Geobacillus stearothermophilus ATCC 12980: one gene and its partner. The protein of the gene in region 1 binds, or shares a complex with, the protein of each later gene. Links are inferred from orthologs where the notes say so. Each region holds a gene or a part of one and is shown on either strand. Other genes may lie near its edges. The genes, in order: arsC and trxA.

The links.
Region 2: the proteins of arsC (region 1) and trxA are in contact, whole or in part, in an NMR structure (PDB 2IPA), measured with the Bacillus subtilis proteins. The link is inferred for Geobacillus stearothermophilus ATCC 12980 from one-to-one orthologs.

Annotation. Positions count from the first base shown.
Region 1 is NZ_CP128494.1:2,625,857-2,641,641, forward strand. The notes cover bases 7,040-9,966. They hold arsC (arsenate reductase (thioredoxin)), read right to left. Parts: upstream 8,750-9,966; coding sequence 8,330-8,749; downstream 7,040-8,329. Other genes in these bases: QSJ10_RS14295 (Gfo/Idh/MocA family protein), read left to right, coding at 7,040-7,581; QSJ10_RS14300 (DUF4275 family protein), read right to left, coding at 7,677-8,114; QSJ10_RS14315 (ArsR/SmtB family transcription factor), read right to left, coding at 8,972-9,319; QSJ10_RS14320 (DUF1360 domain-containing protein), read right to left, coding at 9,504-9,887. In the rest of the region: QSJ10_RS14260 (RNA-guided endonuclease TnpB family protein), read left to right, coding at 81-1,136; QSJ10_RS14265 (MDR family MFS transporter), read right to left, coding at 1,294-2,901; QSJ10_RS14270 (TetR/AcrR family transcriptional regulator), read right to left, coding at 2,886-3,809; QSJ10_RS14275 (hypothetical protein), read right to left, coding at 3,802-3,942; QSJ10_RS14280 (ROK family protein), read right to left, coding at 4,144-5,016; gloA2 (SMU1112c/YaeR family gloxylase I-like metalloprotein), read left to right, coding at 6,110-6,496; more of QSJ10_RS14295, read left to right, coding at 6,595-7,039; rbsK (ribokinase), read right to left, coding at 10,847-11,740; QSJ10_RS14340 (DUF3789 domain-containing protein), read right to left, coding at 12,190-12,306; QSJ10_RS14345 (VanZ family protein), read right to left, coding at 12,394-12,846; QSJ10_RS14350 (helix-turn-helix domain-containing protein), read left to right, coding at 13,527-14,057; QSJ10_RS14355 (IS630 family transposase), read left to right, coding at 14,078-14,584. UniProt on the Bacillus subtilis protein: Catalyzes the reduction of arsenate [As(V)] to arsenite [As(III)]. In vitro, can dephosphorylate para-nitrophenyl phosphate (pNPP).
Region 2 is NZ_CP128494.1:2,110,364-2,126,058, forward strand. The notes cover bases 5,262-8,098. They hold trxA (thioredoxin), read right to left. Parts: upstream 6,921-8,098; coding sequence 6,603-6,920; downstream 5,262-6,602. Other genes in these bases: QSJ10_RS11460 (hypothetical protein), read right to left, coding at 5,262-6,400; QSJ10_RS11475 (enoyl-CoA hydratase), read right to left, coding at 7,630-8,098. Outside these bases: QSJ10_RS11430 (FTR1 family iron permease), read right to left, coding at 1-25; QSJ10_RS11435 (hypothetical protein), read right to left, coding at 52-813; QSJ10_RS11440 (glycosyltransferase family 2 protein), read right to left, coding at 907-1,668; QSJ10_RS11445 (alkaline phosphatase family protein), read right to left, coding at 1,665-3,125; QSJ10_RS11450 (lysylphosphatidylglycerol synthase transmembrane domain-containing protein), read right to left, coding at 3,122-4,054; QSJ10_RS11455 (NAD-dependent epimerase/dehydratase family protein), read right to left, coding at 4,044-4,988; more of QSJ10_RS11460, read right to left, coding at 5,195-5,261; more of QSJ10_RS11475, read right to left, coding at 8,099-8,424; fatty acid metabolism transcriptional regulator FadR, read right to left, coding at 8,450-9,037; QSJ10_RS11490 (IS1595-like element ISBsm2 family transposase), read left to right, coding at 10,744-11,766; QSJ10_RS11495 (IS982-like element ISGsp1 family transposase), read right to left, coding at 12,131-13,009; QSJ10_RS11500 (hypothetical protein), read right to left, coding at 13,096-13,311; QSJ10_RS11505 (hypothetical protein), read right to left, coding at 13,389-13,553; QSJ10_RS11510 (DUF350 domain-containing protein), read right to left, coding at 13,568-13,975; QSJ10_RS11515 (endonuclease MutS2), read right to left, coding at 13,990-15,695. UniProt on the Bacillus subtilis protein: Participates in various redox reactions through the reversible oxidation of its active center dithiol to a disulfide and catalyzes dithiol-disulfide exchange reactions.

The DNA of each region.
Region 1 (15,785 bases):
GGATGAAAGCGAGCCGTTTTCTTATATTGAATGATGATGAAAAAAACGGTATCATGTAATCGTCGCAAGAAGGTGAATCCATGCCGACCATCACACTAAGGCTGGAACTGCACAACCCAACGAAAGTCAAACAGGACATGTATGAACGGATGACAGAAGTGAATACCGCGTTTGCGAATTGGCTGTTGGATCATCCCGAGCTGAATCAAGCGACGAGCAAAATTTTTAAAGCGTTTTCGTCGCAGCGGTTTCCTTCCGCCGTCGTGAATCAAACGATTCGAGAAGTGAAGTCCCAAAAGAAAAACCAGAAAACAAAGAAGTTTCGAACATTCTGGTGTTGCTTTAACAACCAAAACGTAAAGGTGGAAAAGAAAGGAGCGTTCTACACGGTTTCCTTCCCCACACTGGAGAAGCGAATTGGCGTGCCGGTCGTCACGCGCCCCTATCAAGAAGCATGGCTGAATCGGCTGCTTAACGGAACTGCTAAACAAGGGGCAGCCAAGCTCTACAAAAAGAGAAAGAAATGGTACTTGGCGATCGCGATCACCTTTGAAGTCAAGCCGCGGCACGAAACAAAGGTGATGGGCGTTGACGTTGGGCTTCGCTATATCGCTGTGGCCAGCGTGGGAACGAAATCACTGTTTTTCAAAGGGAACCAATGCGCCTTTGTACGCCGACGATATGCGGCTTTGCGGCGAAGGTTGGGCAAAGCGAAGAAGCTCCATATGATTCGCAAAATCGGCCGCAAAGAGTCCCGCTGGATGAAGGATCAAAATCACAAAATCAGCCGTCAAATCGTGAATTTTGCGCTCGCCAACGGTGTTGGCGTGATTCGAATGGAAGCGTTGACGGGGATTCGCAAGCGGGCAACATCGGCCAAAGAAGTGGGGCGAAGCCTTCATGCTTGGGCGTTTCATCAACTGCAAACGATGATTGCCTATAAGGCGGAAATGGCGGGCATTCGCGTTGAGTGGGTGAATCCAACCTACACGAGCCAAACGTGTAAATGTGGTTATCGAGAGAAAGCGAACCGAAACGGCATCCGCTTTCGATGCCAAAGGTGTGGATACACTCTCCACGCCGACTTGAATGGCGCCATCAACATCGCCAAAGCGATTTCGGGCTTCGCCGTCTAACCTAGCGCACTGGTCACAGGTGCGCCGCCCATGGGGGTACATCCTAACCCGATGGGATGGGGTGATGACACACCCCTGAACTTGGGCGTTGTCCGAACCAGAAATGGATGAGGACGTGAGCGACCCAAGAATCCCACGCCTTTAGGCGTGCGGAGTGTCAATCAGCCTCTTTTGCCTGCTTCATCGCCTCTGCCCGATCAGACAAGACAATCCGTTTCAAACCGAACACGAAAAGCAAGCCGACCGCGATAAACGCGAGCCCGAACCAAAAGACGGCTTGCAGGGAATCGACAAGCGATTGCTTCAGCACCGGCACGAACATGTCCCGAAGCGGCGCTGGAATTTTCGCCATCGCTTCCGGACTGAGCAAGACAGAATACAAGCCTTGCGGGTCGGTATGGATCATATCGGCAAAGCGGTCGACAAGCCCTTTCGCCTGCGCCGGCAGCGCTTCGAGCTTTGGCATGAGCCGCTCGTCAAGCAAGGCTCTCGACCGGTGGTTCATGATGGCGCCAAGCACCGTCATCCCAAACGTCCCGCCAATCGAGCGGAAAAATTGGCTTGAAGATGTCACCACACCAAGCTCCGATTTCGGAAAGCTTTCTTGCAGGGCGAGCGTCAAAATCGGCATCACGAGCCCTGTGCCAAGACCGAGAATGATCATATACATCGTCGCCGTCCATTTCGACGTCTCGACATCCATCGTGCCAAGCAGCCCGAATGCGGACGCCATAACGGCCATGCCGATGATCAGCTGCGGCTTCACCCCGATCCGGTATACCAGTCGACCGCCAAGGACGCTGCCGATGATCATCGTGATCATCATCGGCGTCATAATCGTTCCGGATTGGGTGGCGCTCACACCGACAATGCCTTGCATAAAAAACGGCACAAACATAATCGCGCCGAACATACCGACGCTCATAAAAAAGCCGATGCCATTGAGCAGCGTAAACGTCCGGTTGCGGAAGAGCCAAAGCGGAATGATCGGCTCCTCCGCCCGTTTTTCCGCCCAAACAAACAAAGCGAAAAAGACAACCGCGGCCGCAAATAACGAAACGATTTGCCACGACCCCCACGGATATCGGTCGCCGCCAAACGTCAACCCCAACAACAAGCTGACGACGCCCGCCGTCAACGTCGCCATCCCGGCGATGTCAAATTTCACCGGCCCTTCGGCTTTATATTTGCTTAACCCCATCGCAATCAGCACCGTGGCGAGAATGCCGACCGGCAAGTTGATGTAAAACACCCAGCGCCAGTTCAAATGGTCGACGATAAAGCCGCCGATTTGCGGGCCGAGCACTGAAGCGAGACCGTACAAACCGCCGAACACCCCTTGCCATTTCGCCCGCTCCTTGCCGGTAAACACGTCACCGATGACAATCATCGCCATCGGCATCATAATCCCGCCGCCCAGTCCTTGAATGCCGCGGTAAACGATGAGCTCGGTCATATCGTTCGCCATGCCGCAAAGCGCTGAACCAACCATAAAAATGACCAACCCGCTCACATAGACAATCCGACGGCCCAATAAGTCGGCGAGCTTGCCGGCGATCGGCACGACCGTCGTCGACGTCAACATATACGCTGTCGTCAGCCACGTCATAATCCCCAATCCGTGAAGCTCCCCGACGATGCGCGGCATCGCCGTGCCGACGATCGTCCCATCTAATGCCGCAAACAGCATAGCAATGATCAGCCCGGTAATGAGCAACGGGCGATGACGAATGGTGCTCGTCGGCACTTCTATCGCTTTTTCCATACTTCTCTCTCCCATCCGTTTTGTCGTTGGTATTCATCCATTTCTTTGACCAATGCATCCAAAGCCGGTGCCAGTTGAGGCGTTTGTTGATGACGCAAATACAACAGCAGCGCTTCGACGATATAGACGCGGGGCGGCGCGTGCCGTCCAAGCAGCTCCTCCTCCAGCGCTGCTATGGCTTCGAGCACATCGCTTGCCTGCTTTGGATCGAGACCGTTGACAGCCTCCCGGACGGCGGCGAACGCGGAAACCAGCCGCTCCCGCTGACGCTCTCGCTCCTGCTCCTCCATCTTCACCCATGGCGCAAACGACTCTTCCGTCAAAAGCGGGCGCTCATCAGCCGTGAAGCTGGCGACAATCGCATCAATGCGCCGCACAAGAAAACGAGCTGCCTCGTCCGCATCAAACGCCTCCTCGCGAAAAAAGAAGTAAAACAAATATTGCCGGATGATGCCGTTCGTCATCATGGCGACATCATACACATACGGACCAACCGCCTCGCCATAGACCTCCGTTAGGCGCGTGCAATACCATAAAAAAAGGCGCCCATGCTGGCGAAACATATACCGCTCCACTTCCGGATTGACTTTCGGCAATTGTTCCGACATGATCATGCGCAAAAAGTCTTTGTACTCGCGAATGTGAGAAAAATGGGCCGCCAACTGGCGGACAAACCGCTCCTTTTCCGGGCCATCCCCGCCGGATGCCGTGAAATCTGCGACCATTTTTTCGCTGTAATAGCGAAGCACTTCAAGCAACAATTCCTCCTTCGAGGCGAAATGATGGTAAAACGCCCCTTTGGAAATGCCCCACGCCTCGACCAAATCTTGAATCGAGGTGGCATGATACCCTTTTTCCGCAAACAGTTTCATCGCGGTTTCAATAAAGCGAACGCGCCGTTCATCCATGGCAACGACTCATTCCTTTCCCATTCGCCCTCATCCATTGCCGGTACGACGGCAACACCGCGCGCGGTTTCACTAAATCGGCGCGCACACCTTGTTGTTGCAGCCATTCCACCAACCGTCGAGCATGGATCATTGTCCTCGCCTCCATATCACTTATGACTGGATGGTCAAAATAATTATAAACTAATGTTATACAGATTTGCAACTCAAAAATGATTTTTTTGACCAATAGGTCGATTTTTTGCTAATTCTGTTGAACAATCGGTCAATATCCCTGCCTTCAAACAAAAAACGGCCCCACCGCCTGATTGAAGACGGTGAACGGCCGTCCTTGCTATTCGATCGCTCTCGCCGCAAGCGCCAACGCGCCTGCGATGCCGGCGTTGTCGCCAAGCCCTGGAAGGACAATATACTCATCAATCCGTCGCAAAATCGCCTCATGCTCGACATACCCGTTGAGCAGTTCCTGCACATAGCGGCGCACAAGCGGCAACACGTGCGTCTGTTTCATGACGCCTCCGCCCGTGATCACCTTTTTCGGCGATAACACGAGAATGTAGTTGGCAATCGCCTGGGCAAGATAAAAGGCCTCCAACTCCCATACTTCACGGCGGTCCGCCAATTCCGCCCCTTTTTTCCCCCAGCGCCGCTCAATCGCGGGACCAGACGCCATCCCTTCTAGACAGTCGCCGTGGTATGGACAGACGCCGGCAAACGCGTCATCCGGATGGCGGCGGACTAAGATATGCCCCATCTCCGGGTGAAGCAGCCCATGCAACAGGCGGCCCTCGACGATTGCCCCAACGCCGATACCCGTTCCGACCGTCATGTACAGGCAGCTGTCAAGCCCTCGCGCCGCCCCCCAGCGCTGTTCGCCAAGCGCCGCCGCGTTGACATCCGTGTCAAATCCGATCGGCACGGGAAAATGCTGCTTCATCGTGCCGACAAAATCAAACTGTGCCCACGCCTGTTTCGGCGTGCTCGTAATATACCCGTACGTCGGACTGTCCGGACGCAAATCAACCGGGCCGAATGACCCGATCCCGATCGCCTCCACGTTGTGGGGGCGGAAAAAATCGATAACGTGCGCCATCGTCTCTTCCGGCGCCGTCGTCGGAAACACCGCCCGCTCATGAATGTTCCCTTGTTCATCGCCGATGGCGCAGACAAATTTTGTGCCTCCGGCTTCAATGGCTCCCAAAATCATATGTACGCCTCTCTTTCTTCATCTGCATCTTTTGTTGTATCTATTTTACTGGAAAAAGGGAGAGGATATCAATGGCAAAAAGCTGCGGATCAGCGGCTTTTTGAAACATAGGGAAATCAATTCTATTGTCCGCCGGGGTTGTTGATCTACACCGCTGATCGGCTCACCCCTTCACCGACCCCGCGAGCAAGCCGCGGACGAAGTATTTGCCGTGGAAAATGTACACAAGCAAAGTCGGCAGCGCGGCGAGCAAGACGCCTGCCATTTGCACGTTCCATTGGACGATTTGACTGCCGGATAAGTTTTGCAAGGCGACCATGATCGGCTGTTTGTCCGATGTCGTGATCGTCACCGCGAACAAAAACTCGTTCCAAATGTTTGTAAACTGCCAGATCGCCACGACGACAAATCCAGTGATGGACAAGGGGAGCATAATATAACGAAAAATACGGACAAACCCAGCGCCGTCGATTTTCGCTGATTCAATCATCTCATCCCCTTCGCGAATGAGCCAGCGGATGATTTCCGCTTCATGCAGCCCTTCGCCGATGTCAGGCAATTTAAATTCGTAGATCATGCCATATCCCCTTCCCCTTGTTCTCATGCTGTGATGGGAAACAAACACAATGGTGCAGCATCCATGGTGCGGCGATCATGAGGAAACATAGGAGTTAAGCGCTTACAAAAAACGTGGTGACCATTCGTTTTTTCTACCAAAATATAAAATGAATATTTTAAATTTTTAAACCTACAAGATTTATGATAGTCTATAGATTGTCAAACTGTCAATATAAGGAGAGCAGACATTTTTCGCCCGCTTCGACAATCATCGACAACCCCTTCTATTATCGCAAAATAATAATTCCTGGTTCGATTTGACCGAAACACCGAGAACAGGCTCAACCGCTGCTGATTTCAGTGATGGGTAGGCAGTTTTCCGAAAAACATGGAAGGACGTGAAACATGGCTGTCTCGTACCAATGAGCGGAAATGGTTCAAAAAAAGTTAATTGTACGAGGTTTCTCTAAGAAGAATGAATAAGTTCAATGGTATTTTGCAATACATCACTCGTCTTATAAGAGGAGGAAGCAATATGCGCCTTGCCACGATTCACCATATCGCTTTGATTTGCTCGGACTATGAACGATCAAAACGATTTTATACAGAAATTCTCGGATTTCGCCCCATCCGGGAGCAATACCGCGCTGAGCGCCGTTCGTACAAACTCGATTTGGAGGCTGATGGCGGCATTCAGCTTGAGCTATTTTCCTTTGAAAACCCGCCGAAGCGCCCAAGCTACCCGGAAGCGTGCGGACTGCGCCATCTTGCTTTGGCGGTGGACAACCTCGATGAAGCCATTGCCTACTTGCGCCAACACGGCATCGATCCCGAACCCGTCCGCGTTGATGAAGCGACCGGCAAACGATTCACCTTCTTCCAAGATCCGGACGGGCTGCCGATCGAGCTGTATGAAAACTAGAGAGAAAAGCACAGTTGCTCCATGACGATGACAAAACGAAGCCTCTCCGTTGATTTGTGGTACAATGGGGGCGATACAAATGAAGGAGGCCAAACAACATGATTCGATTCGCAACCATCGGCACAAACTGGATCACCGAAGCATTTCTTGACGCCGCGCGCCTCGTCGATTCCTTCGAACTCGCCGCGGTCTACTCGCGAACCGAGGAGACCGCAAAGCAGTTTGCCGACAAAGTCGGGGCGCCGCGGACGTTCACGGACTTGCAAAAGCTGGCCGAAAGCGACGGCATTGATGCCGTCTATATTGCCAGCCCGAACGCACTTCATGCCGAGCAGGCGATTTGGCTCATGAACCACGGCAAGCACGTCTTATGCGAAAAACCGCTCGCCTCCAATGCGAAAGAAGTCAAAGCGATGATCGAAGCGGCCAATCGAAACGGCGTCGTATTGATGGAAGCGATGAAGGCGACGTTGCTTCCCACATTCCGGTCCATCCGCGAGCACTTACCGAAACTCGGCCGCATCCGCCGCTATGTGGCGAACTATTGCCAATACTCATCGCGCTATGACGCCTATAAGCAAGGAACGGTGCTCAACGCCTTCAACCCCGCTCTCTCGAACGGGGCGTTGATGGACCTTGGCGTCTATTGCCTGTACCCGATGGTCGTTTTGTTCGGCCAACCCCGCAGCGTGAAGGCGCAAAGCGTGAAGCTCGAATCCGGCGTTGATGGCGAGGGCTCGATCGTGCTCGATTACGGCGACATGGACGCGGTCGTCTTTTATTCGAAAATCACGAACTCACACTTGCCTTCGGAGATTCAAGGGGAAGACGGAAACATGATCATCGACGCCATCCACACACCAGCCAAAGCGGAAATCCGCTACCGCGACGGACGCGTCGAGGACATCACCGCGCCGCAGGACAAGCCGCCGATGTATTATGAAGCACAAGAGTTTATCCGTTTGATCGAAAACGGAGAACACGAATCGGCCATCAACTCGCACCGCCATTCGCTTTGGACGATGGAAATCATGGACGAAGCGCGAAAACAAACCGGCATCGTGTTCCCAGCCGACGAGCGATAATAAAAAGGTTCCAACCTAGTCTTCCTGGGGCTCGGTTGGAACTCTTTTTCTTTCTGTCTCATTGGATTTCCTTGGCCGCCGATAAGCCATGGCTGTCACCTTCTGCTAAAATACGGGCCAAGCCATCCGCTTTCATGCGTCATGACAAACGTCCAGTTGAACTCACTGTCCACCACATATAGATCGATTTTGTCGTTTTCCGTTGCCAGATCGGCGGCTTTCAAGCCGGACGCATCCTCCACGGTGAACGCATCGTCGCCATGTTGAAAGAAAAGATAGCAACATGTTTTCTCTTCTTGATCAAACGCCATTTCCGCTTCTTCTCCTGTGAAACAGCCTCTCATCCCATAGCTGAACACATGCCATAAGTAGCCGTTGACTCCATTCCGATTATGAAGGTGGATGTGTTGTTTTTCTTCCGCTGTCAAATGGCCGGCAAACACCTCTTCCCACTGTTGTCGCCATTGCGCTCCGAAACCGGACTGTTTGCGGATTTTGATGTTTCGGCGAGCTAACTGATGAAATAACTCCATTTCGTTTCTCCTCCTGTGACCTAATGTGGCACCGCCTTCATCGATGTGCTCATTTCGTCTATCAACAAGATGGCTTCTCACCATCTTCGTCACGCTGAGCGGTTTTCGTCCGCCCAGCCAATTCCCCGTTTCCGGCCGCACTTCGACGAGCAGTTGCTGCGCACCCTATGCAAGATAGTTTCCCCGCTCTTTGCGCCTGCCTCGCTGCACCGCCCCTATTCCCCCGTCTCGGCAAACCGGCGGATGCGCGCGCCGATTTCATCGCGGACGCGGCGGAACACCGCGAGTTTCTCCTCTTCGGTCCCTTCCGCTTTCGCCGGGTCGTCAAAGCCCCAATGGACGCGCTTCACGTGCGGCGGTGTGACCGGGCAGTGGTCGGCCGCATGGCCGCACAGCGTCACGACCAAATCAGCGCGGTTGAGGAGATCCGGGTCGATGACATCAGACGTTTGGTTCGAAATGTCGATGCCGACTTCCTTCATCACTTTCACCGCATTCGGATTGAGGCCATGCGCTTCAATGCCGGCGCTGTGCACTTCCCATTCCTCACCAAGAAGTTGTTTCGCCCAGCCTTCCGCCATTTGACTGCGGCACGAGTTGCCGGTGCATAAAAAGTATATGACTTTTTTCTTCATCGCTGGTTCCCACCTTTACGTTGATGTTGGATTGCCCGAAGAAAAATACTTTCGCTGAAACGCCAATGCTACGTTGACAAGCGCCAGCATCACCGGCACTTCAATGAGCGGACCGATAACTGCCGCAAACGCCGCGCCCGAATGAATGCCAAACACCCCAACGGCGACGGCAATGGCCAGCTCAAAGTTGTTGCTCCCCGCCGTAAACGCCAGCGTTTAAAGTCAGCACCCGCAGCGGGCCGCGGGATTCGCTGTCTCGATTTTGCGAATGTTTTCGCCTTGGTCCGGAACGTACGACAACACCGCTTGCAGCAGCGAGTAGTATTCACTTTGCGGCCGGAGCGAATAATACACCCATTGCCCCCTCCGCTCCTCTTGGATCAGCCCGGCGTCTTTCAACTTGCGAAGATGCTGGCTGATCGCCGGCTGGCTGGTCGAAAACACCTCAAGCAGCTCGCACACACAGCACTCCCGCTGATTCAAAATCGCCAAAATCGTCAGCCGCGTCGGATCGCCGAGCAGCTTCAACACCCGAGCGGCTGCTCCTATCTCCATTGCGAGTTGCGGCATATCACCCCTCCATTCATCATCATATCATGATTTGCTTATATAAAAACGAACATCCGTCATGAAACGGCCACGCCGACCAATGAAATGGTTTCCGTCAATCAGTATGATATAAGTTAACCATGATGTATCGACAAAAGCAAGAAAAGCGAGCGTGCCGCATGTTTCCGCCGTACGCCCGCCAATGTCAGTCCATCCGCTTTTTCGCCGCCGACAGAAGATCGATTGCCTTCGTCCCCACCCCGACGAATGTTTCCAAAATCGCTTGCGCCCCAGCGATCGAAAAAATAAAAATGAACGGCATGGCGATCTTCGGGATGAATAAATACCCAAGCGCGAGAAAAATCGCGCTCCACACCCCCGCGCACCAGTAACAGTTCAACAAATAGCCGAATTTCGATTTCGGCACTTTTTTGATTTCCGTATGGCCGTCCTCATGCCGGATTGTCTCTTTTTTCATAAACGGATTGCGAATGAATTCGGTGATCTTATCAAAGACGATCAAGTGGGTGAACCTATAGCTGGCTAAAATGATCATGATGTACGTCATCCAGTCGAGTTCTCGAAGCATGGTGGGTTCCTTTCTTTTTCCATCTTTTTCTTTAGTATGAACCAAAATGCGTTTCTTTATGACCTCCGATGGTTAATGGAGCCGGTCGAGGGAACAAACACGTTGTTCATCCCATGCGCCTCCAACGCCCCTAAGGCCATTTCGTCATTATGGGCAAAGACCGCTTGAATGTCTTTATGGCTTTGCAAAATGTTTTCCATGAACGATAATCCTTTGGCCCGGTCAAAATCCGCCGCCTGTTTGGCCACGACTTTCATCCTATTTCGCGCAGGAGACTCCCACTTCAACGACCAAAGGGAGTAAGTGGGAGAGGAATGCGCGTTCCCCCTTTCTTTTGTGTATGATAGAATAAAGGCGTGGAGAAAACCGTTCAATAAAGGCACTCCAATCACGGCTACTCGATGTATGGAGTTGGTTACAGGAAACGTTGTAACCGTAAAACATCGAGCGTAGGTCCGTCTGTTGTGTGTGGAAGCCAAGTACTGCCAACAGACACACCGAGAGAATCAGTAACGATGCAGGCATGACCTGCGTCGTTGGGTAGTTGTCAACCTGCCCCCTGATGCAACCCCAAGTCAAGGAAGGAGGACGAAGTCCGCTTGTACTTCTGGGGAGTTGCAAGCCCCCACTTCAAGCGTTCGCGAAGTGGGGGTAGTTGACATTGGCTGCTTTGTCGATCACTTGGTGGAATCCTTCTCCCCGTTCACGTGCGGCCGAGGAGCCCGGAATCCCCTCCAATTCCACAATGTTTCCGCCGTTTTTCAAGTGGTCGACGATAAATTGCGCCGCCATTTTTCCCCCAGCCACATTGTCAGAAGCGATATGGGTGACCACTTTCCCGCCGTCCGCGCTGCGGTCGACGGTAATGACCGGGATGTTGGCGCTGTTGGCGGATTCAATCGCAGACGTGACAGCGCTCGAGTCCGTCGGGTTGACCAACAGCACATCGACTTTTTGCCTCATTGACTTCGTTCCTGTTCGGCCAAAAATGATTCCACCTCCTCTCGTCTCGGCATCCCAGCTTGCGCCCCGAGTTTTGTCACGGACAGAGCCGCAGCCGCATTGGCAAATCGGCACGCTTCATGAAGCGCCTTCCCTTCCGCGAGCGCCACGGCAAGCGCCCCGTTAAACGTATCGCCCGCGCCCGTCGTATCCACGACGGGAACGTGGAAACTTGGAATGAGCCGTTCTTGTCCATCTTGCCAAATGCGCACCCCTTTGGCCCCTTCGGTGACAATGAGCTGATCGACAAACGATTCTTCATCCATCTTGTCAAACAAAATGCCCCGTTCATGTTCATTCGGCGTCAAGAAACTCGCCTGCTCGAGCACCACGAGCGGCAGCGGCTGGGCTGGAGCTGGGTTCACGATGACGCGCACGCCGTGGCGATGCGCGATCGAAACGGCCCACTCCACAACAGGAAGCGGGATTTCCAGCTGCAGTAAGCACACATCGCTTTCGGCGATCACGGATTCATATGGATCCAGATCCTCCGGCGTCAGCGCATGATTCGCCCCAGGGACGACAATAATGCGGTTGTCCCGCTCAGAAATCGTAATCGCAGCAATGCCTGTACTCCCATGTGTAACCGACTTCACACAATCGACGGAAACGCCTTCATTTTGCAACGAACGGATGAGCTCTTGACCAAACGCATCATCCCCCACCGCGCCAATCATCCGCACATCGGCGCCGAGGCGAGCGGCGGCCACCGCCTGGTTCGCCCCTTTGCCGCCGGGAGTGGTGAGAAACTGTTCGCCTAAAATCGTCTCTCCTTGGTTTGGAAACCGCGCCGCCACAGTGACTAAGTCCATGTTGAGGCTGCCGATCACCGTAATCGATGGCCGAGCCATCTTTCTTCCCCCTCCTTGTACGAAACAAAAGCGATAGACTCCCGCGCCTCGACGTTTTCCCGAAGCCATATTGTGATTTGCCCGGATCACGGTTATAAATTAATAAGATAAAAGCATAGGATAAAAAACTGGACATTGACAACTGCCAATGCCCTGACCAACACGCACAGCGACCGCAAAAAGTGCAACGGTCTAGAAATAGGCAGAATCGCCCCACCCCCACCTACACCTAGTAGAGGACTTTTCTTTTGATACCGCACAACGACTGTCGCGACCAACGACGCAAACGAAATGATCAGCGACAACCACAGCAGCCATCATCCATTAGCCCCTTTTTATCAAGGGAGTTGCCGCTGCTCCCGTGCATGAAACCGTGCATCTGTATTAACCAGCATGTCTTAGAACACCTAAGGCGTTCGATCATTGCCTAACGCCCCTCTGCAAGCTTCTCACTTTTCCCTCCACCGTTCGCTTGCTTCATCCGCCCGTTTCGCCACCGCCATCATGCTCATGATGACGAGCATCACAAACGAACCCACAAACATTCCCGCGATAAACGCGACCATGGCCCTCTCTCCCTTTTCTCACAAACTCGTTATTGGCCATTCTTTCCGTTTACATCTAAATCTATACGATGGGAGAGCTTTGTTCTATTATACGCCGCGTTTGACCGCCCGATGCTTGGTCCTTGCCCAACAGCGGCAAGCCCATACAATCAAAAGCGCCAGGAGCGCCCCACATGAATCAATCGCCACATCTTTTGGCGTCGCCGTCCGTCCTGGTTCAAACGATTGATGCCACTCGTCGGTTGCCGCATACACTGTCGCAAACAGCCAAGCGCCCGCATACGCAAACCGTTTTGGCGCAAGCGCCCGCCACACAAGCGCGGCCAAAATGCCAAACTCGGTCAAATGCGCCGCTTTGCGAATCAAAAAATTCAAAAATGACGACCCCTCTTCATCCCCGCCGCCGAACGGCAAGTACGATAAAATCACCTGCAGCACATGCGCCGTATTCGCCCCGGTGAACCAGGAAGACTCGCTGAAGCTGTAAATGACGAGGCACCAGAGAATGACGGGGAGCCAGCGGGAAAGGAAAGCTCTCATCGTTTCACCTGCCAACAACCTTTTTCCCAACAAAAAAAGGTATCTAAACAACAAACGAAAGTAGACACCTTGTTCGCTGAACCCTTTATCATCATAACAGGGAGGGTGATCTTTTTCCATTTTCTTTTTTGAAAGCTGCTTTACCATTGCTTGAAAATCGTTCGCTCACAGGCTGGAAAGAAGATTTCTTTTCCGTTCCCCTCTTTTCTTTCGATCATTCCCCTTTTAAGGGAGATTCTCTCTCTAGTTTATGTTTTCATGAACAAGGGTATGGGTATAGTAGTAAAAGGAAAATGTGTACATTTTTTTCGGTCAGCATTATAATTTTTAGAAAGGAGAATCAATGAGGTGATCAATATGCCCTCCGCTTTGGAAACGAAAATGAGGGTGACACTGTCTTGCACGGAACAGACCAATAAACCGGATAAGGATCTTCCATTTGCCGAATTACGGAAAAAAATAGCCAAACCTTCTCCCTTTGGCAAAAAATTAGTGGACATCTACAAACAAGGACGGTAGCCGATTATGTCTTTTGTGATGACATATGAAGATGCCATAGATGAACATTTTGGACAAGCGTCTATATACATGCTCATTGAAAAGTTAACCTTCGCATAAGCGGTGCCCACTCTGGTTATACTGCTCCTAAGGAAAAGCATGGGAAAGGAGCGGAATTCTGCATGAAACGTCTCAACATCACCGACAACCATGGATGGACGCCCCGGAAACTCCGCAAGCAGGAACGGAAGATCAAAAACGCTCATCTCCGCCAACGTGTGATGGCCGTCCGCCTGGTCATGGAAGGCTATTTGGGCAAAGACGTGGCCTCCATGGTCAACGTGTGCCGCCAAACCGTTTCCCATTATGTGTCGCTGTTTAACGAAGGGGGCCTGGAACTCCTGCTTCATCGGGATTTTGCCCCTGGGCGAGAGCCGTTTCTCACCGAAGAACAGCAGGAAGAGATCAAACACCTTGTGTTGACCACGACACCCGCGGAGCTGGGCTGGGACATCGCTTCGGCGTGGAATACGAAGATCCTTCAATCCTATGTACACCACCATTATGGCATCTCCATGTCCCGCGAAGCCTTGCGAAAACTCTTGCATCGAAAAGGGCTTTCGTGGACCCGGCCGACTTACACGTTGGCGAAAGGAGATCCGGATCGGCAAAAACACTTCGAAAAACAAATGGATCTAATAAAAAAAACTTAATCGATCCAGATTCCGTCCTGTTGTACATCGATGAAACGCATATCCGATCGTATCATGTGTTGCGTACGACATGGTCAGAGGTTGGCCGTCAAAAGCAAGTGCCGACGTTCGGCCATCATGCTCACGTATCGCTGTTTGGCGCCGTTAACGTCCATGATGGCGAAACAGTTCTTTATCAAGCAGGAGCGGCCAATGCGACAACGTTTTTGGATTTCCTGCGGGTTCTCAAAGAGCGTTACCCGGATCGTCTCATCGTCTTGGTGCTGGATAACGCCCGAATTCATCATGCCAAAATGGTGAGAGAGTTTTTGCGGGAAGAAGGACGGAGTTTTCACTTCATTTACCTTCCTCCGTATTCTCCGCAACTGAACCCGATCGAACGCTTGTGGAAATGGCTGAAAGACACTGTCATTGCCAATGTGTTTCACAAAGATCAAAACGATATCTCCCAAGCCATTGCCCGGTTTGTGGACTACATCCATGAACGCCCGAAGGAAGTGCTACAACGCCTAGGGTGTGCAGTGTAATCCAGAAGTTAACTTTTCAAGGTGCATCTATCCTGAAAACACCATTTAAGACAAAAAACGGAGCCCACCTAGCCTTCGGAATCGGATTCCAAAGGAAGGTATTTCAGTATATATATGGTTAATAAGTGCTATGCACTCGTTTTTTCCAGTTTCACTTCGTACCCTAACCCCTCTAATCGTTTCACCGTTTGACGCACGATGCTCGCTTCTCGCTGCCGATCCCAGTAGTCGGCTCCCAACCCTCTATACGGTTCCTTTCGAGTTAAGATGTAATAGATCATTTCTAAAATCGTTCTCCCGACCGCGACACTCGCTCGATTCGCTCCTCTTCGTTTGGCGATCCGATGATACTTGGCCGATAGGTACGTGTTCTTCGTTCGGGCGGCGGCACGGGCGCATTCCACGAGGCACGACCTCAGCTTCTTGTTCCCTTTCCTCGTTCGACCTGACAACCGTTTCCCTGCACTCTCATGATTCCCGGGAGCCATTCCGGCCCATGAGGCCAAGTGCGCGGCGGTAGGGAACCGGCTCATGTCCGTCCCGATTTCCGCTACAATTTGTTCCGCGCTTTGCCGCCCCACTCCCGGGATCGTATCGATGAGCTCCAGCGCTTCATGAAAAGGGCTCGTTCGTTCCTCGATTTCTCGATCCAACCGGGCAATCGCTTCATCTAAATACTCCACATGACGCCATTGCTCGGCCAGCATCATGCGTTGATGCGGCCCCATCACTCCTTTCAACGCGCGCCGGAGCTCTTCCGTTTTTTGTTTCAGCCGCCCTTTGGCGAGCTGGGCGAGGGCCGCCGGATCGTCTTTTCCTTCGATAAGGGCGCGAATGATGAGCCGGGCCGACATCCCGTTGATGTCGGATACGACCGAAGAAAGCTTGATATTGGCTCCTTCCAGCACTTTTTGGATGCGGTTGAGCTCCCGTGCCCGTTCCTCGATCAAACTGCGCCGATAACGGACCAGTTCAGTTCCCGGAGCTCCCGCTGAGCTCGATGAGGGATGTAACTCCCTTTTAGCAATCCATGGCGAAGTAAGTCCGCGATCCATTCGGCATCTTTGACATCGGTCTTTCGCCCGGGAACCGCTTTGATGTGTTGGGCATTGACGACAAGCACTTCGATCGGCTCTGTTTCGAGGAGATTATACACTGGCTTCCAATATACGCCCGTCGACTCCATGGCAACGTGCGTCAC
Region 2 (15,695 bases), 520 kb from region 1 along the record:
TAATGAGCAGCGCTTGAACTTCCATGCCCCCGCCTCCCCTTCACATGTAAACTAAGCCCGTTTCCGACGTCGCACATAAATCAAGGCAGTGCCAATGATGATCGCAACGATGATAATGAGAGGAATCCAGTTTTTTGATTTCGACAAATCCGTCCATTCCTTTTTTTTCACTTCATCCGGTTTTTCTGTAGCACTGTCCGAAAAATGGCCAACTTCTAAGCTTTTCAAACCGAATTGTTGTTGCAGCACGGTTAAAATAGTCTCTTTGCTTTTTTTAAACGCATTGATGTCCGATTTTTTCTCGCCGACGCCAAATAACCCCGGGTTGCCAAGCGACTGCAGAGCCTTGTCAAACTCGGTGCGCAGCTGTTTGTCAAGCGCAGGGTCTTTCCCTTGGATGATTGGCGACAGCGCCTCATACGTCGCAAACGCCTTCGCCAACAGCCGCTTGCTCGTGTCGTACTGATCAAAGTTCGCCTCAATATTGTCCAAACGTCGGGCGATATTGAGCACTAAAATTTTTTCCATATCTTTGATCACAGCCTGGCGGTCCTTCGCTTCGATGGCTGCAAGCACGGCCTTGGACGGCTCAGGTCCCATATGCATGTCGATTTCTTCTTTTATGGTTCCGAAAATTTCCTTCGCTGCGGCAAAGTTCGGCGGCTGCTCGTTCAACTTTTCTTTCATCTCTTTATACGCCTCAGCAACCGCTTCTTTGTTCGGATCTCCATACAAATAGGCGAACGCTTTCAGCGGAATGAGATTGAGAATAATGATCACTGCTATGTAAAAAAAGAAACGGGATGTTTTCACGTTTCTGATCCCCCTCCATCAAGATCAATGATAATCATTATCACCATCATTGTCAATATTGGGAAAAATGGCCGGCGGCCCAAGGCGGCCGCCTCACGAACAATGGCGCTCCCGCTCCAAAGAAAGCAGATGCGCTTTTCGGTCAATGACCGCTTTTGTTACCGGGCGGCGCATTTCCTTCCAGATGGCCGGGATGACCGCGGTCATATAGGCGGTGAACTTGATGAACGAACGGCCGGTCGTCCGCACTTGGTAGCGGATCGGCACTTCCTTTAGTCGAAACCCTTTGCGCACTAAGTTGAGCGTCAACACTTGGGCGTAATTGTAATCGTGGATGATTTCCGCCTCTTCAATCGCTTGGCGGGAAAACGCACGCATCCCCGACTGCCCGTCATACAACCGCTGGCCGAGCAGGAGCGACTGCAGCCACGTAAAGGCATAGTTGCCGAGGCGGCGGTGCCATTTCATGCCGCGAATCGTGCCAAGAAAGCGCGAGCCGATCGTATAGTCGGCCTCACCGGCGAAAATCGGCGCCAAAAGGTCAGGAATTTGTTCCGGCGGATATTCGTTATCGGCATCGATCATCACGCCGATATCCGCGCCAAGACGGACACACTCTTCAAGCCCTCGCCGCACCGCCGCACCGAGGCCGCGGTTTTCCGGCCAGCGGCAAATGTAGTCCGCTCCCGCTTCTTGCGCCGCTTCAGCAGTCCGGTCGGTTGACCCGTCATCAATGACCAAGACGCTGACCTCTACATCGGGATGGAAATGACGCGGAATGCGGCGAATCACTTCCCCAATCGCTTCTTCTTCATTGTGCGCCGGCAAAAAGACGATGACGCGCTGCTTCTTCATCGCTCTCCTCCTTTCTTTCGCATCGCTTCGATCAAAACCGGACCGCGGCTATGGCTCGGATACGGAGCGCCAAGCAAATAGGCGATCGTCGGCGCCAGCGAAACGAGGCTTTTTTTCTCATCGACTCGTTTTCCTGCTTCAATCGCCGGGCCGTATAAAAAAAACGGCACATACCGCTCCCCTTCATCGAGGTGGCCGTGGCCGCCGATGCCATCCGCTTGGCCATGGTCGGCGCAGACAATCAATGTCGCGCGCTCGAGCTCGCCCCGTTCCTCAAGCCAGCCGACAAACTCCGCGATCAACGCGTCGGCTTCTTCAATTTTTTCGATATACTCGTCATACAGCACACCGCGGCTATGGCCGGTCTGATCGGTGGCGATCAACTGTACGACAAGCAAATCCGGGTTTTGTTCCTCGACGATGCGTTTCGCCCGCTCGATGATATAACGGTCGGCGAGGTCGTTCGGCATGACGGCCGTCACCGTTTCGACATCGTCGCCGAACGAATCGACCAAATGAGCGATGCCAAGCAAGCGGCCGGTTTTTCCGATTTTCCGGAGCGAATCGAAAATCGTCTCCACTTTTGCCCCAAGCTTCCATACCATATTGGACCGGATGCCGTGCTCAAACGGATACGTCCCCGTCAGCATCGAGGTGAAGCAAACGACCGTGCGCGCCGGATAGACGGTTTCCATTTGCGCAAATTCCGTCCCTTGAGCGCGCAACCGTTTCAAAAACGGGGCGTTGGCCGCTTCAAACCGGTCTTTGCGCATGCCATCAATCACGATGACATACACTTTGTCACTGATCGGCACGGTTGGACTCGGCACATTGTTTGTATAAGTCGGAATGATCTCCGGCTGCCAGTCGAACAAATTCCGATGCAAAATCCATGAAAACAGCCACACCCCAGCGGCAAACAGCCAAAGCGCCCCGCACAGCGGCGCCAAAGCCGCTCCTTGATCGATCTGCTGCGAAGCGTATTCCCATACAGACAAAAGAAGAAAACATTTTGGCAGCTGCTCTTGGGCGTTGCCGCTCGTCGAATCGCTGTTTTTCAACACCAGCTTCCAAAAGCGGGTGAAATTCCACCACGACGTGCCGATGCGCAAATGGTAATACAGCGTCCCCCAAAAAAAGACGGTAAAGAAAAAGTAAAGCCCCGACGCCAACAACAACAACGACGCATCAGCGAACGACCAAACGATGAGAAACACGACATAAGGGATCCATAAATAATTGCGCAAAAACAGCGGATAATCATAGACATAGTAGATGACAAACAGCGGCAGCGCCGCCGCCAGACCAAGCATCCATCCCCATGAGCCGCCCATCCAATCAGCGGCATGGTAGATCGTCATCGTTCCCGCGACAAAAATCGGCGTAAACGGCTTTCCTTCATTCAGCAAATTCCAGCAGCGCGCCGCGATTTTTTCGAATCGTGATGCTTGTTTCATCGCTTCTCCCTTTCCTTTTTCCATACACCCCGCACCATCTGCCAGTCGGACCGCCAAAACCACAATACCGCGGCACCAGCGGCGTAAGAAAACAAAAACTTAAACGCATGGGTCAACACTGCCGCCGCATATGCTTTCTCCCACGGTGCGCCGAGCCGGGTCAACGCAAACGCCATCACCGCCTCGTATGTTCCGATCCCGCCGGGGGCGACTTGGGCGATCTGGCCGGAAACGGTCGCGCTGTTTGCCCACACCGCCTGTCCAAAGGAAAGCGGGATGCCGACTGCTTTCGCGATCACGCCAATGACTGCCGCCTCACACAGCCAGCTCGCCGCCACCGCCCCGACCATCGCCGCGCCGCTCCAGCCGTGAAATACGCTCCGCCATCGCCGCCATAACCGATCGAGGCGGAGCGGACGGCGAAACACGATCACGGTCAGCACGAACCCGGCCGCAACGGCCGCTGCCAAGAGAGAAATGCGGGGAATGTAATGCATATACGCATACATCCCAATGACAGTCAATCCACCAAGCACCGCCATATCAAGGAGCCGCATCACCGCCACCGATTCAATGGCCTCGCTGGCTGAAACACCGGGCTGGCGGGCAAGCAAAGCCATACGCACAGCATCACCGATTTTCACTGGGGCTAGATGGTTAACAAACAAACTAAGCAGCACGGCACGCCAATAAACAGAGAAGGCGATTGGCTTTCCGACATATCGCTTCCACGCCCACGCCCGCAGCCAAAACGACAAGCCATATACGAAAGCAGCGGCAGCCATCTCGATCGGGCGGCTGACTATCCTGGATAGATGATGGAGCATCTGCCGGCCGTCAAAGCAGCGGTATGTCAACCAAGCGGAAAAGAAAAGAAGCGCGAGCCCAGCTGCTTGCAACGCCGCTTTAGCCGCCGGTTTACCGCTCATATTCGCGCGCCCACGCCACCGTGCGGGCGAGCCCTTCGGCAAACGCCACCTTCGGCTTGTAACCAAACGCCCGCTCCGCCTTCGTGATGTCCGCCCATGTCGCTTTCACATCGCCTTTCCGCTCCGGCGCGTGCACGATTTTCAGATCGGGAAAGTGCTTCCGCAACTCAGCGAGCAGCTGCTCCATGGTGACGGGCGCCCCGGCGCCCAAGTTGAACACTTCGCTTCGCCCGCCGCTGCGGTGAAGTGCTGCGATCATGCCCTCCACAATATCATCGATGTACGTATAATCGCGCGCCGTCCCCTTGCCATACACGACAATCTCCTCGCCCGCCAGCAATCGGCGCAAAAACGTGCCGATCGCCATATCCGGACGACCCCACGGCCCGTAAACGGTGAAATAGCGGAAAATCGTCATTTGGTAGCTATACAAATGGGCATAGGCATGACAAAACGATTCCGCTCCGTATTTCGCCGCCGCATACGGCGACACGACGCGGCCGTCAGCCATCTCTTCCCGGAGCGGCACATTGCCTCGGTCGCCGTACACCGATGACGATGAGGCAAACAGCACGTGCGCCGCACCCGCTTCCCCCGCCGCCGCCAACACATTGACCGTCGCTTTGATGTCATAATCGATATACGCGAGCGGCTCCTCGAGGGAATACGGCACGCCCGGCAGCGCCGCCAAATGGTAGACGACATCGGGGCGAAACTCGACCAGCCACCTTTTCGTTCGCTCCCCATCAAGCAAATCCAAGCGGACAAGCGGCACCCGGCCGCCGGTGAGCGTCTGAAACTGCCGCTCTTTCCGTTCAGCAGAATAATATGGATGAAAACAATCCACTGCAGCCACGTCATATCCGAGTCCGCTTAACCGGGCGGCTAGATGGCTGCCAATAAATCCGGCTCCCCCGGTCACCACCACTTTCATCGCCTTCACCTCATCATCGAATTCCATTGTCCATTAGCATCTTACCATAAACCGTCGGGGAACGTCGTGGCCAATCGGCAAAAACCAAATGTTTTCATTTCCCGCCTTGGCTCGGTGAGGCAAGCGGCAGCCCAGCCATCGCTGCCTTCGCTCCGGATGGACGCCTGCAAAAAAAGGGAGCCGCGCCGGACACCCTTGCTGATCATTTAGTTCGCTTTCTGGATCACTTGCTGAAGCGCAGCCTCGATTTGCGGCAGCCATTTGTCACCCTCAGCTTTGTTTTTTGCCTTTGCCGCCTCTAGGTAGCGTGTCGCCTGTTCGTTCAAGTCGGTGTATGCTTTGTCGCCAAGCAGCGTTTTGATATCCTGTTCGATCATGTTAATAAAGAGCGCGCCTTCTAAGGCGGTGATCACCGACTTGTCTTGCCCCCAATTTTCTTTGCTTTCTTCATATTCATGAAGCGCCACTTTCGCCCATCCGCGCACGAACGCATGGTTCACCGCTTTCGGATCGAGCATTTTGACATCGGTTTGCAGGTCAAACTGTTTCAAAATGTAGTCCGCCTCCTCCGCGGCATGCCGTTTCATATACGGATAGACGGACTGATAAAACGCCCAGCCTTCCGCCTGCTCCACTTTGGCTTCTTCGGCGTTTTCCTTGGCCGCAGCCGCCGCCTTCGCCGCATAGCCGTGCGGCAGCGCTCCGCTCGCTAAATAGAATGTTTTCATCAATGTTTTGTCCACGACTTGCTTACCGAGGGCAAATGAGAGCGCATCATCGTTTTGGACCGCTTGCTCCATTTGGGCAAACGCCCCGTTGATCGCGTCAACCAACTTCGTTCCGTAAGCCGCATCGCGCTTTTCCACGGTCGACTGCAAAATCGCGTAAAAGGTTTTGGCTTCCTCAAGCTCTTCCTTTACTTCTTCCTTATTGGCCCAATGTTCTTCTGCTTCGGTAAACTCATGCTTGATCGTCGTGTAAAACACTTTTTGCATCAGCTTGTCAAAAATTTGCTTGACAACCAACGGCTCAAGCGACCCGTCTTTGCCGGCGGCCAGTGCGTTGGTAATATGTTGGTCAAGCGTATCTTCAAATTCCGCGTCACGTTTTTGTACAAGCGGCTGCAGCTTTTCTTTGTAGATGCTCTCCACTTTGCCGAAGTCGACCGCCCCGCCTTGCTTCGCCTTCTCAAGCTCCGCGAGCGCTTCGCTGAACGCTCCCGCATAATCGACTTCCGCTTCTTCCTTCTCGTTCTCCGTCTTCTCTTCCTCTTTCGGCTTTTCTTGTTTTTCCACAGCCGTTTGGTTGCTGCTTTCTTTTTCTGTTCCCGCCGTCTGTTTGCTCTGGCCGCACGCGCCAAGCGCCAACGCCGCGGCGGCCAACAAGGCCAGCCACTTCCATTTTAATGACATTATGTATCCCCCGTTCACACATCCAAAAAATGATAATCAATATCAATACAATAAGATTATAAGAGAAAATGAATTTCAATGTCAACACATGATGAAAAAGAGAGGACTCCCTTCTTGCTGAAAATCCTCTTTTCCTAGCTGATCACACCTTAAATAAAGAAATCCAGAGGCTTCTTCCCCTCTGGATTTCCTTCTTTCTCCGTTATGACACATGTTTGCCAACCAGCTGCACAAGCGCCTCTTTCGGCTGGTAGCCGATCGCTTTGTCGACAAGTTGGCCATCTTTGAACAGAAGCAGCGTCGGGATGCTCATGACGCCGAACTTCGACGCTGTTTCTTGGTTTTCATCGACATTCACTTTGACGATTTTCACTTTGTCGCCCATTTCACGGTCAAGCTCTTCCAGCACCGGAGCGATCATGCGGCACGGTCCGCACCATGGCGCCCAAAAGTCAACGAGCGTGAGGCCGTCTTTCGTTTCTGCGGCGAACGTTTGGTCAGTGGCGTTGACAATCGCCATATGGATTCCCTCCCATCTTCTTGAATGCTGCAAGCAAAGTATACCATGGAATGCATGTCGGCGCGAATGTTTTGCTTCGTTTCTACTATTCGCTTTTGCCGCGGAATTTATCCGTCAAAAAAACGGACGGCTGCAGCCGCCCGTGTTGTTCATTACGAATGCACTTTCAGTTTTTCTTTTCAAACGCTTTGCCGGAGTAGATCGGACGGGTAAAGACGATGTTGCCGCCCGCCTCTTCGACGGCGATGACGTCGCCCGCTTCGGCGCAAGAACACTTCAATCGTTTTCGTCTTCGCTTCAACATCGTCTTCGTCGAGGTCCAAATCGTCAAGCTCTAGCTCTTCAAGCGGTTTCTTTTTCGCTTTCATGATCCCCGGCAGCGACGGATAGCGCGGTTCGTTCAAGCCTTGTTGAGCGGTGACAAGGAGCGGCAGCGACGTTTCGATGATTTCCTCATCCCCTTCGACATCGCGCACGACCGTCACGTTGCCGCCGTCGGCAATGTCGAGCTTTGTGATCGTCGTTACATATGGAATGCCGAGCAATTCCGCCACACGCGGGCCGACTTGGCCGGAGCCGCCGTCAATGGCGACGTTGCCGGCTAAAATCAAGTCCGGGTTTTTTCTATAACTGATTATATTGTAATACACAAAAAAGAGACAATTTTAGGCTATACCTAACCGAAATTCATCTCCCACTTTCACTTCGTTTAGAAGTGGGAGACTTCTTTCGGAAAGATGTTAAAGACGGGCGGCTGTTTTTCCAAAAACGCCTGCACGCCTTCTTTTGCATCCTCGGATCCAAACACGCGGCCAAACCATTCCGCTTCCTCGCGCACGGCCTCAACGAACGTTTTTTCCTTGGCGGCGTTAAGCAACTCAATAACCGCCCGAACGGAAAGCGGACTTTTGGCGGCAATCTTTTTCGCCAACGCTTTGGCTTCATCAAGAAGCCGCTCTTCCGGCACCGCCTTGTTGGCAAGCCCCCATTCAACCGCTTCGAGTCCGGTGATCGGCTCGCTCGTCCACATCATTTCCGGCGCTTTGCCAAAGCCGACGTAGCGCACAAGCCGATGCGTTCCAGCAAATCCAGGGATGAGGCCAAGCTGCAGCTCCGGAAGGCTGAGTTTGGCGTTTTCCGCCACCACACGAATGTGGCAGCTCATAGCCAGCTCCAACCCACCGCCTAATGCAGCGCCGTGAATCGCCGCAATGACTGGTTTGGAAAAGCGTTCGATCCGCTCCATCACGAGTTGGCCGTTGCGCGACAAGCCGGATGCCTCCTCGACGGAAGCGATGGACGTGAATTCTTTAATATCGGCGCCGGCTGAGAAAAACCGCCCCTCGCCATGAAGCAACACGACGCGCACGTCCGGGTCGGTCTCAAGCTCGTCCAACAAGTTTGAAAGCTCTTTCAAAACAGTGGATACAAGAGCGTTCGCCGGCGACCGCGAAAACGTCACGACGGCGACGAACTCCTCTTTCGCTACGCGAAAAAAATTCATGAAGCCTCTCCCCTTTCTGCCTTTCCTAACGCCCGGCGGCGCACCCTTTGATGAGCAGTTCGTACACCGGATCGGCGAGCGCGGCTAGGTCGTACTTTTGCTCGTTCATCACCCACGTCGTCACCGTTTCATCAAGGGTGCCAAAGATCATTTGCCGGGTGAGCCGGACGTCTAAATCTTGGCGAAATTCCCCTTTTTCCATCCCCTCCATGATGATGCGGTCGATGAGCCGCAAATATCCTTTCAGCACGTCATTAATGCGATGGCGCAGCTCTTTGTTCGACTGACGCAACTCAAGCTGCGTCACGACCGCCATATGCGGATCAGCAGCGAGGGCGGAAAAATGAGTTTTCACCAACACATACAATTTCTCTAGGGGGCTTGAAATTCCTTCTGTCTCTTGTTCAATTTTCTCGATGAACGCCCCCATCTTTTCCTGAAAAAGCGAAATTAAAATATCCTCTTTGTTTTTAAAATAAAGGTAGATCGTGCCGTCGGCGACACCGGCCTGCTTGGCGATTTTCGACACCTGTGCTTGATGGTAGCCGTGCTCGGCGATGACGACGACGGCCGCGTCAATAATTTGCTTGAACTTCGGCTTTTCTCTGCGCAATCGTCATTCTCCTTTGCTTCCGATCCCCATCTTCAAGTGAATGAATCATCATTCATATTCCCATTTTACGAATTGTTCCGACGATTTGTCAAGTCTTATTTTTTTCTTGCTCTGCGAGAACACGGCGCAAAATTTTGCCGACCGCCGTCTTCGGCAATTCGCTGCGGAACTCGTACAGGCGCGACACTTTGTAAGCAGCCAGGCGCTGGCGCATAAACGCGTCAAGCTCCTGTTCGCTGCACATCTCCCCGGCTTTAACACGACGAACGCTTTCACCGTCTCGCCGCGGTACGGATCCGGAACGCCGATCACGGCCGCTTCCTGCACTTTCGGGTGCTCATACAGCGCTTCTTCGACTTCGCGCGGGTAAATAACCGCCGGCGATAATGACATCTTTCTTGCGGTCGACGATATAAAAATACCCACGCTCATCCATATAGCCAATGTCGCCGGTGTACAGCCATCCGTCGCGCAGCACTTGCTCAGTCTCCTCCGGCTGGTTCCAGTAGCCTTTCATCACTTGCGGCCCGCGCACGACGAGTTCTCCACGCTCGCCGGGCTTTGCTTCCTCACCCGTTTCCAAGGAAACAATTTTCGCGTCCGTATCCGGCCGCGGAACACCGATGCTTCCTTTCACCCGCTCCCCGTCCCAAAGGAAGTTGCTATGGGTGACAGGGGATGCCTCGGTCAACCCGTATCCTTCAATCAATTTTCCGCCCGTCACCTGTTCAAACTGCTCCTGCACCTCAACCGGTAGCGGAGCGGATCCGCTGATGCAGACGTTGATCGAAGATAAATCATATTTCAGCAAATCCGGATGGTTCAACAAAGCGATGTACATCGTCGGTGCGCCTGGGAACATCGTCGGCCGGGTGCGCTCGATTGCTTTTAATGTTTGCTTGACATCAAAGCGCGGGAACAGCACCATTTTGCTCGCCATCATCACGGACAAATTCATCACCGTCGTCCTGCCGTACACGTGGAAAAACGGAAGCACACCGAGCACCGTTTCTTTTCCTTTTTCGCATTTATACACCCAATGGGCGCACATGAGCGTATTGGCGATCAAGTTGCGATGCGTCAACATGGCCGCTTTCGGATGTCCCGTCGTGCCGCCTGTATATTGCAGCAGCGCCACATCTTCCACGGGGTCGATGTCCACCCCGATCGGAGCGGTTTCCTTGCGGCTCATGATCGTACGGAACAGATGAACAGTTTCGCTTTCCGCGATGCGGACAATCGGCATGTTTTGCTTCCATTGCACAAGCGGATACAGCCATTTCTTCACCGTGGGCAAATACTCTTGCATTCTCGTGACAATCCAATGCTTGACCGGCGTCCTCCCTTTCACCTTTTCCGTCTTTGGATACAAAAGATCCATCGTCACGAGCACCGAGGCGCCGCTGTCGTTCAGCTGGTATTCAAGCTCATACTCGGTGTAAAGCGGATTCGTCTGCACGACGATGCCGCCCGCTAGGAGCGTCCCGTAGTAGCTGATCACCGCCTGCGGGCAGTTTGGCAGCATCACCGCCACCCGGTCTCCTTTTTTGAACACCAAGGCGGCGCAAAAAGTGGGCGAATGTGAGCGCCTGTTCATACACTTGGCGGAACGTCATCGTCTTTCCGAAAGGCTATTTTCGTATAGATTGTTGCTATATAGGACATTATGTACAATAGAGTCATAAAAGGTAGAAAGGGTGTTCCGTATGGCAATGGCTTGGCACGATGTTTACCAAGACTTCTATACACTTCCAAAGAAAGAACAGTTGGAATTATTTAGAGCCATTAAAAAGGACTTGTTTCCAGAGCCAAAATCCGACATTTCAAAAATGGTCAGAGAGGTTCGTGAAACTCGCTTTTCTAAAGGATTAGCGTGTGTTCACTGTGGAAGTATGTCCGTTAAACGTAATGGGAGATATCGTTCTCGCCAACGGTATCTATGTAAAGATTGTGGGAAGTCATTCAACGATATGACAGGTAGCCCATTGTCAGGAACAAGATACCCTCATAAATGGCTGAAATACTTTGAGATGATGGTGAAAGGCTACACATTGCCAAAGATAGCGGAAGAACTTCATATTCACATTTCAACTGCCTTTTATTGGCGACACAAAATTCTATATGCGATTCGTTCTCTTGGTCATCCAACACTAAAGGGAATCGTGGAAAGCGATGAAACTTACTTTTTAGAAAGTGAAAAAGGCAAAAAGTTCATCGCTCACAGAAAGGCTCGTAAACGTGGCGGTGTAGCCAAAAAACGTGGCATTTCTGAAGAACAAATTTGTGTGGTAGTTGCACACGATAGAAACGGACAAATCCTTTCCCAAATGGTAGGAAGAGGTCGTGTTACGGCTATGGAAATTGATGAGGTGTTAGGAAAACATATTGACACCTCTGCTTTGCTATGCACAGATACAGCAACCAACTATAAAAAATTCGCTACGATGAAGGAATTACAACACGAAGCCATTAATGTTCGCAAAGGTGTCTATACAAAGAAAGGAATTTACCATATTCAACACGTCAACGGGTATCATACTCGTTTGAAAAAGTGGATGGATAGGTTTCAAGGTGTAGCAACGAAATACCTTGATAACTACTTATTCTGGCATCGTTTTCTTGAATTGAATAAGAAGATACCGAAAAAAGAACAAGCGAAAGAAATGTTCCTTGCCTCTTGCCAACAAGTAAATTTTACAACTGTTGAAACAATTAGAAGGAGTGCATAAATCAATCCCCTCCTAAGGCATTGACCTTGTAATTACTTCAATGACTAACGTAAGAACACCTAAAACGATGGTCATTAAAGTTGAACTGAATAATACTTTTCTACTGACAACAGTAAATTTTTGGTTTTTAATGAACTTTCGATAAGCAAAATAGACGAAAATACCCAATATAATTGAGAAAATCCAACTTATTAAGCCCACTTGTGTAACCAATTTTCGCCAATCGAAAACCCAAAAGTATAGAATGGCGAAATGAATGGCTACTAAGGGTATCGTTATGATTACCGATATTAACCTTAACATAATCATCACTCCCAGATTTATTATACCATTATTTTTAAAAACCCGTGGTGCTAGTTGAGCGTCAGCGCTCAACTAGCCCTAGTGTGACCAGGGAATACGCCAACAAGATGCCATCGAGTGCCACTTCAAACCCGGTAATGGAATTCGCTCGAATGTCGGTGATCCGGTATTGGTCTACGAGAATCGAAAACACCGTCTCGATGACTTTGCGTTTTTTCCTGATCCATTCTTCCCATGCCTTGGATGGGCCGTGCTTTTGATTGTGTCGAGACGGTGTCCAGAACGCGGCTTGGTGTTCTTCGTACAGCTTTTCTCGAAGAGCGTGGCTGATGTACCCTTTGTCCCCAAAGTTGTAGGGATGAGGGATTTGAGTCATCACCGTTTCAGCGGCTTTGACGTCGTGGCAGGACGCTTCCGTCACGACATAGCCCATGGCCAGCCCTTGATTGGTCACTTGAAGATGCAGCTTGAAACCGTAGTACCATTGCTTTTTGGAAGCACAATACCCCATATCCGCGATCCCTCGAAATCGCTTGACGCGCTGCATTCTTGCGGGATGGCACAACGGAAGAGGCAAGCTGTCGACGACCGCATAAGCATGGTGTTGGCCACGTTTCGCCAGCTCATGACGGATCCATTTGATGGCGAAACCAAGCGCCCGGCAGCGGCGGTTGTATCGGGAGCGTTCAAGAAACGAGCCGTTTGTGAACAAATTTCCCGTGACAAAACGATGCCAGGCTCGTTCGGAAGAAAAGCCCAGCAGCTTCCCCAAAAGGTGAACCGCCATGACCACTTCGTCTTCTTGCTTGACCAAGTGACGGTTGCGGCGATGAAGATACATTTGAATCAACGACAGTTGGGCAGAAACAAAACAGAAAATAGCGGCATATTGTTTTTGAAGTTTGGCTGGATCTGTAGTAAAATGAAAGTGCTCTTGCATGGGGGATCTCTCCTTTCGAATGTTGGGTGACACTTTCATTCTACTGGAGATCCGCCAGCAAGGGCTATTTTTATGCTTGATCAAGTTTATCTAGCACCACGGGTTTTTAAAAAAATTTGGTAAACATTTATTGAGGTTATTAGCAACAATTTTTTAGAAAAGAGCCTTCCGAAAAAATCGATGGCGTCTTTGTCGCCATATTGTTCCGCCGTCTCCCACAAATAGTCGGAAATCGTTTTCTTTGGATAGTCGAGCGTAGCAGGAATGGACGGCGGATAATGAGCGAGCCACGGTTTTTCCATATGCATCCCTCCTTGTTTCTATTTTATTTCACTTTTTGTAATTTTTCATCAAAAAAACGCCTCGCCTGAGCGAGACGTCACCAAAACCAGTACACCAAACCAATGAAGAAAAAGCACGCGCAAATGACAAACAAGATTTTCGCCAGCACATCGACCGATCGGTTGCGCACCGCCATATACGCGATGCCGGCGATCAAAAACAGCCCGACCGCAATCAACAACCATTTGACTACTGCGTTCATTCGGTTGTTCCCCTTTACTGAATCCCTTCGCCGATGACAAACGACAAACCGACGGAAATGACCATCGAGATAAAGCCGACCGCCCGGTTGTCGTTGGCGATTTCATCATCGATGTTAAACTTCGGCGTCAAAAATTCATAAATAAAATACGCAGCGAGCAGAAGCAAAAACCCGTACACGCCCCAGCCGACCATCGACAACAGCGACTCATGGTGGGCGAGCGCGTAACGAAAAATATTGGCAATGCCAAAAATCTTTCCGCCGGTTGCCATCGCCACTGCCATATTGCCTTTTTGAATTTCTTCCCAGTTTTTATACTTCGTGACGAGTTCAAACACGGCCAAAAACACCACGATGCACAGCACGGCGACGCTGAAATTGGCAGCGGTTCTCACCATTTCGTGCTCCCAAAACGGCGCCATCATTCTCGCCCCCATCATTTCAGTTCCACGACCGTCACCCCGGTCCCGCCTTCATTCGCCTCACCAAATCGGAAGCTTTTGACCGCCCTGTGCTGCTTTAAAAACTGCTGCACCCCTTGACGGAGCGCGCCTGTCCCTTTGCCGTGGATGATGGAGACGCGCGCATATCCGGCGAGCACGGCGTCATCCAAGTATTTCTCAAGCCGAAGGAGCGCGTCTTCGTACCGTTCGCCGCGCAAATCAAGCTCAAGGCTCACATGGGCGTCCTTGCCTTTCACGGTCGCAATCGGCGTCACGTCGTTCACCGGCGCGCTGCCGATGTATTCTAAGTCACGCTCGTGAATTTTCATTTTCAAAATGCCGAGCTGCACTTGCCATTCATCGTCCGACACTTTTTCGATCAAGTAGCCTTTTTGGTTGAGGCTCGTCACCTTCACTTCATCACCCGGCTGGAATACATGGCGCGGCGCCTGTTTTTTTGCTCTTTTCCGTTTCTCGACTTTCGGCACGGCGGCGGCGAGCCGCTGTTTTGCCTCGGCGAGCTCATGTTCTTTCACTTCCGCCTGCTTTTCTTTTTGCAGGCGGCGCAGTTCATGGATCACCCGCTCGGCTTCGCGCTCGGCGGCGCGGATGATGTCCGTTGCCTGCTTCGCCGCTTCAGCCAGCCTCTCTTCTTTTTCCTCTTCGAGCGCTTCGAGCTTTTGCTCCCACTCGGCGCGCAGCCGCTCCGCTTCCTCCAACGCCGCGCGCGCCCGTGCTTCGTCTTCCTCGGCTTGCTTTTTGCTCCGTTCGAGCGACGCGATCATGTTTTCCACGTTATGGCTTTCCGCGCTCACTTGCGCTTTCGCCCGCTCGATAATCCGCTCATCCAACCCCAAGCGGCGTGAGATGTCAAAGGCGTTGCTGCGGCCGGGAATGCCGATCAATAGTTTATACGTCGGACGGAGCGTTTCGGTGTCAAATTCAACGCTCGCGTTCACCACCCCGGGGCGGTTGTAGCCGTACGCTTTCAATTCGGGATAATGCGTCGTCGCCACCGTCCGCGCCCCGCGCCCGTGCACTTCATCCAAGATGGCGATGGCAAGCGCCGCCCCTTCCTGCGGGTCGGTGCCTGCTCCGAGCTCATCAAACAGCACAAGGCTTTGGCCATCGACATGGCGCAAAATGTCGACAATATTGACCATATGGGACGAGAACGTGCTCAAGCTTTGTTCGATCGACTGCTCGTCGCCGATATCCGCGTACACTGCGCGGAACACCGCCGCTTCCGATCCGTCGGCCGCCGGGATAAACAGCCCCGCTTGCGCCATTAATGTCAACAAGCCGACCGTTTTTAACGTCACCGTTTTCCCGCCGGTGTTTGGGCCTGTTATGACGATCGTCGTATAATCGCCGCCGAGTTCAATGTCATTCGGCACCGCCTTTTCTTGATCAAGCAGCGGATGGCGGGCCTGCACAAAGCGAAGATAGCCTCGGTTATTGACCGCTGGCTTCGCGGCTTGCAGCCGGCGGGCGTATTTCGCCTTGGCAAACGCAAAATCGAGCGCCGCAAGCGACTCAACCGCCCGCGCAAGCGGTTCAGCCTGCTCAGCGACTTTTGCCGACAGTTCGCGCAAAATGCGTTCGATTTCTTGCTTTTCTTTCGCCCGCGCTTCGCGGAGTGCGTTGTTCAACTCGACGACCGCCTGCGGCTCGATAAACAGCGTCGCCCCGGACGCCG